Regions from separate parts of the Streptomyces sp. NPDC086077 genome, predicted to be linked through region 1. Evidence: riboswitches for the same ligand, from Rfam matches in the RefSeq annotation. Region 1 holds a riboswitch; the other holds the start of a gene.

What was found. A riboswitch is a leader RNA that binds a small molecule or an ion and turns the genes downstream of it on or off. The one in region 1 is predicted to bind cyclic di-AMP.
Region 2: it holds a riboswitch for cyclic di-AMP, as region 1 does, so the genes downstream of both, AB0O67_RS16445 (transglycosylase family protein) here and AB0O67_RS04815 (M23 family metallopeptidase) in region 1, are expected to answer to the same signal.

The regions. Positions count from the first base shown of each region.
Region 1 is NZ_JBFBJT010000009.1:94,879-98,273, reverse strand. Features, by position in the region: gene AB0O67_RS04820 (GntR family transcriptional regulator) at 1-421, opposite strand, end outside; gene AB0O67_RS04815 (M23 family metallopeptidase) at 610-1,374, opposite strand; cyclic di-AMP (ydaO/yuaA leader) riboswitch at 1,387-1,552, opposite strand; gene AB0O67_RS04810 (pitrilysin family protein) at 1,755-3,143, opposite strand; gene AB0O67_RS04805 (pitrilysin family protein) at 3,140-3,395, opposite strand, start outside.
Region 2 is NZ_JBFBJT010000048.1:31,088-34,482, forward strand. Features, by position in the region: gene eno (phosphopyruvate hydratase) at 1-598, opposite strand, end outside; gene AB0O67_RS16445 (transglycosylase family protein) at 892-1,572, opposite strand; cyclic di-AMP (ydaO/yuaA leader) riboswitch at 1,576-1,755, opposite strand; gene AB0O67_RS16450 (transglycosylase family protein) at 1,962-3,047, opposite strand; gene AB0O67_RS16455 (cytochrome P450) at 3,193-3,395, opposite strand, start outside.

The DNA of each region.
Region 1 (3,395 bases):
GGCTTCCGCAGGCCTGGGCCAGCGTCTCGTGGAACCAGCCGCCCAGGGAGCGCAGGTCCTCGCTGCCGCCCCGCCTGGCCCGCTCCTGGCCCAGCCGGACCAGGCCGCGCAGCACCTTCAGATGGGCCTCGGTGCGCCGCTGCGCGGCCCGCGCGGCGCCGAGCGGCTCCAGCAGCAGCCGCATCTCCAGCAGGTCGGCGGCCTCCTGCTCGGAGGGCTCCGCCACGCACGCGCCCGCGTGGCGCCGGGTCACCACGAAGCCCTCGGCCTCCAGCGTGCGCAGGGCCTCCCGGACGGGGACGCGGGAGACGCCGTAGCGGCGCGCGAGGAGTTCCTCGGTGAGCCGGCCGCCACGCTCATAGACACCCGCGACGATGTCGTCCCGGATGGCCGTGCACACCGAATGCGCCGGAATACGCATGACCGACCTCCGCCTTAATCCCCGTGAAACGCCGACGACTGACGTGTGTTCCGTGACTCTATTGCAGTGAGCCGGAATTTCCGATGGGGGGCCGGAATCCATGCATATTTTTTGGACATACAGGCGTACGAAACACCGAAAGCCCCGGCTCGGAGAGCCGGGGCCGCGGGAAGCGGGGCGGTCCGCTGTCAGATGCCGACGCCGTGCGAGCGGAGGTAGGCGACCGGGTCGATGTCCGTGCCGTACTCCGCCGTCGTCCGGGCCTCGAAGTGCAGGTGCGCTCCGGTGACGTTGCCGGTGGCCCCGGACAGGGCGATCTGCTGTCCCGGGGTGACCGTCTGGCCCACCGAGACAGCGAAGGACGACAGGTGACCGTACTGGGTGTACGTACCGTCGTTCATCTTGATCACTACTTGATTGCCGTACGCCCCACCCCAGCCGGCCTCGACGACCGTGCCGGAGCCGACCGCGTGCACGGGGGTCCCGCTCGCGGCGTGGAAGTCGACACCGGTGTGGCTGCCGGAGGACCACAGCGCACCGCCGGACCGGTAGCCGGTGGAGACGTAGGAGCCGCTGATGGGCGACACGTAGGTGTTGAGGCGCTTGCGCTCGGCCTCACGGGCGGCACGCTCCTTGGCCTCGCGGGCCTCCTTGGCCCGCTCCTCCGCGCGCTTCTTGGCGGCGGCCTCGGCCTTCTTCTCGGCCTCGGCCTCCGCCGCCGCCTGCTGCTGGGCGGCGGCCTGGGCGTCTATCTGCTCGGCGACCGAGTCGCCGATGGTGATGACCGGGAGCAGGCCGGTCTGCTCGGCCGCGGGCTCGTCGGCGAGCGCGGGAGCGGCCAGGGTGCCGAGGACACCGGTGGTGGTGAGGGCCGCGACACCGGCCGCCTGGGCGGTGGTGCGCTTCATCCGGCTGGGACGGCGGTGCTTCCCGGTGGCGCGCGTGAACGCCATGTGGTGGCTGGTCCTTTCCTTCCCTCTCGCCTACCGGGTTAGCTGACGGGTTCGGAGCAGGAAGGTCTCCTACGGACCCCCTCGCCGTGCGCGGGCGTCCGATTCACCCCAGGGACTTCATGGTTGGGTCCCCGGCTCCCCTGGCTCGCGCCGTACGGGGACTCGGCGATGACTGTCCGGTGCCGCGGGTGCGGCGCACTGCCTGACGGACAGCCCGGATGACGCTAAGCGGGACATCTTTCAATCCCCAAACCCATCCGGGCGTTTGTAGCGCATCCCACAGGCCAGACAGGCAACCTCTCCCTCAATTGGGACATAAAGGGGCCCTGGTGACGCGTCCGTCACCAGGGCCCCTCCGCGCGCGTGCCGCTCGCCGGCCTCTACTCGGCCGGGACGACCGTGACTTCGCCGATGCCGAGGGCCTCGACGGGCGCCTTGATCTGCGCCGCGTCACCGACGAGGATCGTCACCAGACGGTCCGCCGGGAAGGCGCTGACGACCGCCGCGGTGGCCTCGACAGTGCCGGTCGCGGCGAGCTGCTGATACAGCGTCGCCTGGTAGTCGTCGGGGAGGTGCTGCTCGACCTGGTCGGCCAGGGTCCCCGCGACGGCCGCCGCTGTCTCGTACTTCAGCGGCGCCACACCGACGAGGTTCTGCACGGCGACGTCCCGCTCAGCGTCCGTGAGCCCCTCCGCGGCCAGCGTGCGCAGCACCGTCCAGAGGTCCTCCAGCGCGGGACCGGTGTTCGGCGTGTCCACGGAACCGCTGATGGCGAGCATCGCGGCACCGCTGCCGTCGGGCGCGGAGCGCAGCACCTGACCGAACGAGCGCACCCCGTAGGTGTAGCCCTTCTCCTCGCGCAGGACGCGGTCCAGACGGGAGGTGAGGGTGCCACCCAGGCAGTACGTGCCGAGCACCTGGGCCGCCCACACGCGGTCGTGCCGGTCGGGGCCGACGCGGCCGATCAGCAGCTGGGTCTGGACGGCGCCGGGACGGTCCACGATCACCACGCGGCCGGTGTCGTCGGCCGTCACCGGCGGCACGGGGCGCGGCTGTGCCTGGGAGCCGGCCCAGGCACCCAGGGTCTCGCCGAGCAGCACGTCGACGTCGACGTCCGTGAGGTCGCCGACGACCACGGCGGTGGCGGTGGCGGGGCGCACGTGCCGCTCGTAGAAGGCGCGTACGGCGGCGGAGTCGATCTTCGCGACCGTCTCCTCGGTGCCCTGGCGCGGGCGGGACATGCGCGAGGTCGCCGGGAACAGCTCCTTGGAGAGCTCCTTGGCGGCCCGCCGGGCGGGGTTGGCCAGCTCGTGCGGGATCTCGTCGAGGCGGTTGCGGACCAGCCGCTCGACCTCGCTGTCGGCGAAGGCGGGCGCCCTGAGGGCGTCGGCCAGCAGTCCGAGCGCCTTGGGCAGGCGGGAGACCGGCACCTCCAGGCTCAGTCGGACGCCGGGGTGGTCGGCGTGTGAGTCCAGGGTGGCGCCGCACCGCTCCAGCTCTGCGGCGAACTCCTCGGCGGAGTGCTTGTCGGTGCCCTCGGAGAAGGCCCGCGCCATGATCGTGGCGACACCGTCGAGGCCGGCCGGCTCGGCCTCCAGGGGCGCTTCAAGCAGCACTTCCACGGCCACGACCTGCTGGCCGGGGCGGTCACAGCGCAGCACCGTCAGGCCGTTGTCGAGCTTCCCGCGTGTGGGAGCCGGGAACGCCCACGGGCGGGCCTCGCCCGCCTGCGGCCGGGCGTGGAAGTCCATCGTGGCGAGCTCGGTCACTTGGCCGCCTCCTCGGTGTCGTCGTCTGCGTCGGTCGCGGCGGCTTCCGGAGTCGTGGGCTCGTAGACCAGCACCGCGCGGTTGTCGGGCCGCAGGCGGGCCTTGGCGACCTCCTGGACCTCCTCGGCCGTCACCTCCAGGACACGCTGCACGGCGGTGAAGGCGAGCTTCGGGTCGCCGAAGAGCACGGCGTACCGGCAGAGTTCGTCGGCGCGGCTGGCGACCGTGCCCAGCCGGTCCAGCCACTCGCGT
Region 2 (3,395 bases), on a different contig from region 1:
TGGCCAGGCCCTTGCCCTTCAGCACCTTCTTGAGGGTGTGGTAGACCTCGGTGCCCCAGCGCAGGGCCTCGGAGAAGGACTCCGCGCCGATCGGGGCGATCATGAACTCCTGGATGTCCACGTTGGAGTCGGCGTGCGAGCCGCCGTTCAGGATGTTCATCATCGGCACCGGCAGCAGGTGCGCGTTGGGGCCGCCCAGGTAGCGGAAGAGCGGCAGGTCGCTGGCCTCGGAGGCGGCGTGCGCGACGGCGAGCGAGACGCCGAGGATGGCGTTGGCGCCGAGGGAGCCCTTGTTGTCGGTGGCGTCCAGGTCGAACATCGCCTGGTCGATCAGGCGCTGCTCGGTGGCGTCGTAGCCGACGAGCTCCGGGCCGATCTGCTCGATGACGGCCAGGACGGCCTTCTCGACGCCCTTGCCGAGGTAGCGGTTGGGGTCGCCGTCGCGGAGCTCGATGGCCTCGAAGGCGCCGGTGGAAGCGCCGGACGGAACGGCGGCACGACCCGTGCTGCCGTCGTCGAGGCCGACCTCGACCTCGACCGTGGGGTTGCCTCGGGAGTCCAGGATTTCCCGGGCTACGACGACGTCGATGGACGGCACGAGCATCTCCTTCGTGGATGTGACGCTATTGAGCAGGACCGCGGCGGCTCTGCGAGACGAGCCTAACCGGCTCCGTGCGATCGGCCAGCCGGTCGCCCATCTCGTGGACGGAACCGAGAGTAAATTGTTTCCGAACGAAACAAAGACGGGGGTGCACCGCGCGGGAAGCGGGACACGAAAAGCCCCGCCCCGGTGCGTACGGGGGAGGACGCACCGGGGCGGGGAGCCCGTGGGGACGGGGGTGACCCTCACGGGAGCCTCTGGGGCCTCCGGCGGGTCGGCGGCGAACCGTTCTACTTCAGGTGCAGCTGCTGACCCGGGAAGATGAGGTCGGCGTCCTCGACGATGTCCTTGTTCAGCTGGAACAGCTTCTCCCAGCCGCCCTTGACGTCCTTCTCGGCGGCGATGGTGCTGAGGGTGTCACCCTCGACCACCTCGTACTCGCCGTCGCCCTTCTTCACCTTGTCGCCGGTCGGCGTGGTGACCGTCTCCTTCGCGGCCGGACGCTCCGCGGAACGCGAGGCCGGCTGCTCCTCGGTCGCGCGCGTGCCGGTGTCGGTGCTCTGCGACTCGTTCGCGGCGGAGCCGCCGGCGTAGGCGGCGTTCGACAGGCCCGTGCCGCAGACGGGCCAGGCGCCCTTGCCCTGACCCGCGAGCACCTTCTCGGCGATCTGGATCTGCTGCTCCTTGGAGGCCTGGTCGGCCGTGCCGGCGAACTGCGATCCGCCGTACGCGGCCCAGGTCGAGGCGGAGAACTGCAGACCGCCGTAGTAACCGTTGCCGGTGTTGATGGACCAGTTGCCACCGGACTCGCACTGGGCGACGGCGTCCCACTCGGAGGCCGTGGCGGCGGAGGCGCTGCCGGCCGCCATCAGCGGGGCGGCGACGGCGGCGGCACCGGTGACGCCGACCGCGGCGATGGCGCGAACGGTCTTGGACGAACGACGGTGCTTGCCCTTGCTGGAAAACAGCATGGTTGATCCCCTCACCGACGCCTGCGAGGTGAGCTGTCGGGTTCGGGCCGGTTGAGTTGCCCGGCCACACCTCCGTGGGAGGCGTGGCTTCACCCCAAGCCGGTTCCGGCGCTGAGTCTCCTCAACCGCCGGGCCCGGCACTTACCTTGGGTCCCCCGCTCCTGCCTACGGCGCTTTACGCGACGACTGTTCCCGGGCGGCCGCTGGCAGGATTCGGCGTTGCGGCAACCGGGGCTCGTGTTGGCGAGCGGTCATGACCGTAGACAGGCGATCGACGGAATTTCAAAGACGATCAGGGCTTCTGAGACTCATCCCACACTTTCGCCAAATCGGACATTCGGCTCGAAGTGTGACGCGAACTCCCGTTGTTCCCGGGCCGTTTCCCGCACCTACCTGCCGGCCGACTCCGCGCCTACGTCCAGCGTCTGACCGGGGAAGATGTGGTGGGGGTCGCCGCCGACGGCTTCCTTGTTGACGACATACAGCGCGGCCCATCCTCCTTGCACGCCATGGGAGTCGGCGATGCTCCAGAGCGTGTCGCCGTCCCGGACCGTGTAGGCCTCGTCGCCGGCCGCACGGGCGGCAGCACCGTCCCGCGAGGCGTGGCGCCCGGCCGACCCGCCGGCGCGGTCGCCGCCCTCCTCGGCGCTGCTTCCCCGGTGCTTGCCGGTGCCGAGGACACCCGCGTCCGTGAGGCTCGAGGTGCTCGGCGCACTCGAAGGCACGCCGGAGGACGGGGAACTTGAGGAGGATTCGCCCGATTCGGGGGTTTCGCTGGAGCCGGGCGAGGTCGGGTCACCGACATCCGGGGAGCCGGCGTCGCCGGACGGAGTGGATTCGCCGGATTGCGTGGGATTCGCCGAGTTCGTGGGGCTGGTGGAATCCGAGGGCGCGGCGGACCCGTGGGACCCGTCGGCGCCCTTGGAGCTGCCGGACCCGTTCGCGTCGTCGTCCCGGCCCGTGTCGTCGGCGCGGGCGCTGCCGGACGAGTTGGACAATCCGAGCGAGCGGGACAGACTGCCCGAATCGCTGGATCTCGTGTGGGACGGCGTACTGGACGCGTCACCGGCCACACCCGTGTCGACCGCGGCCGACTCGGAGTCCACGTCGAGCCCCACCAGCGGGCCGCAGGTCGCCCACGCGCCGACGCCCTGGTCCGCGAGAACCTTCTCGGCGACGGCGATCTGCTGCGAACGGCTGGCCTGGTCCGCGCTCGCGGCGTAGGTGAGGCCGCCGTGCTTCTCCCAGTCCTGCTGGGAGAGTTGCAGCCCGCCGTAGTAGCCGTTGCCCGTGTCGGCGCTCCAGGAGCCGCCGGTCTCGCACTCCGCGACGCGGTCCCAGGTCGTCCCGCTTGCCGCGCTCGCACCGGAGGCGGCAAGGAGGGGGATGGCGATGGCGGAGCCGGTCACACCGGCGGCGACGACGAGTGCGGGCGCCTGGCGGGGGCGACGGTGACGACCGTTCCCGGAGAGCATGCGGGGACCTTTCGCGTGACGGCGGGGACCTGCGCGGCCGGTGAAGCCGGGAGGCCGCGCTGATGGGTGAACGTATAGGCAGACGATCACTTGTCACAAGTTAATGCCGCACAGATCACGTGAAGATCACATAGTTGAAAGTGCGTCACGTTTCCCGCACGGGCGTGAACTCCACCGGCAGCGTCCGCAGTCCCCGCATGATGAGCCCGCCCCGCCACCGCAGTTCGCCCGGATCCACCGCGAGCCGCAGGTCCGGGAGACGGGTGAGGAGAGTGGCGAGCGCGGTCCGGCCCTCCAGGCGGGCCAGGGGCGCGCCGAGACAGTAGTGGAGGCCGTGGCCGTAGCCGA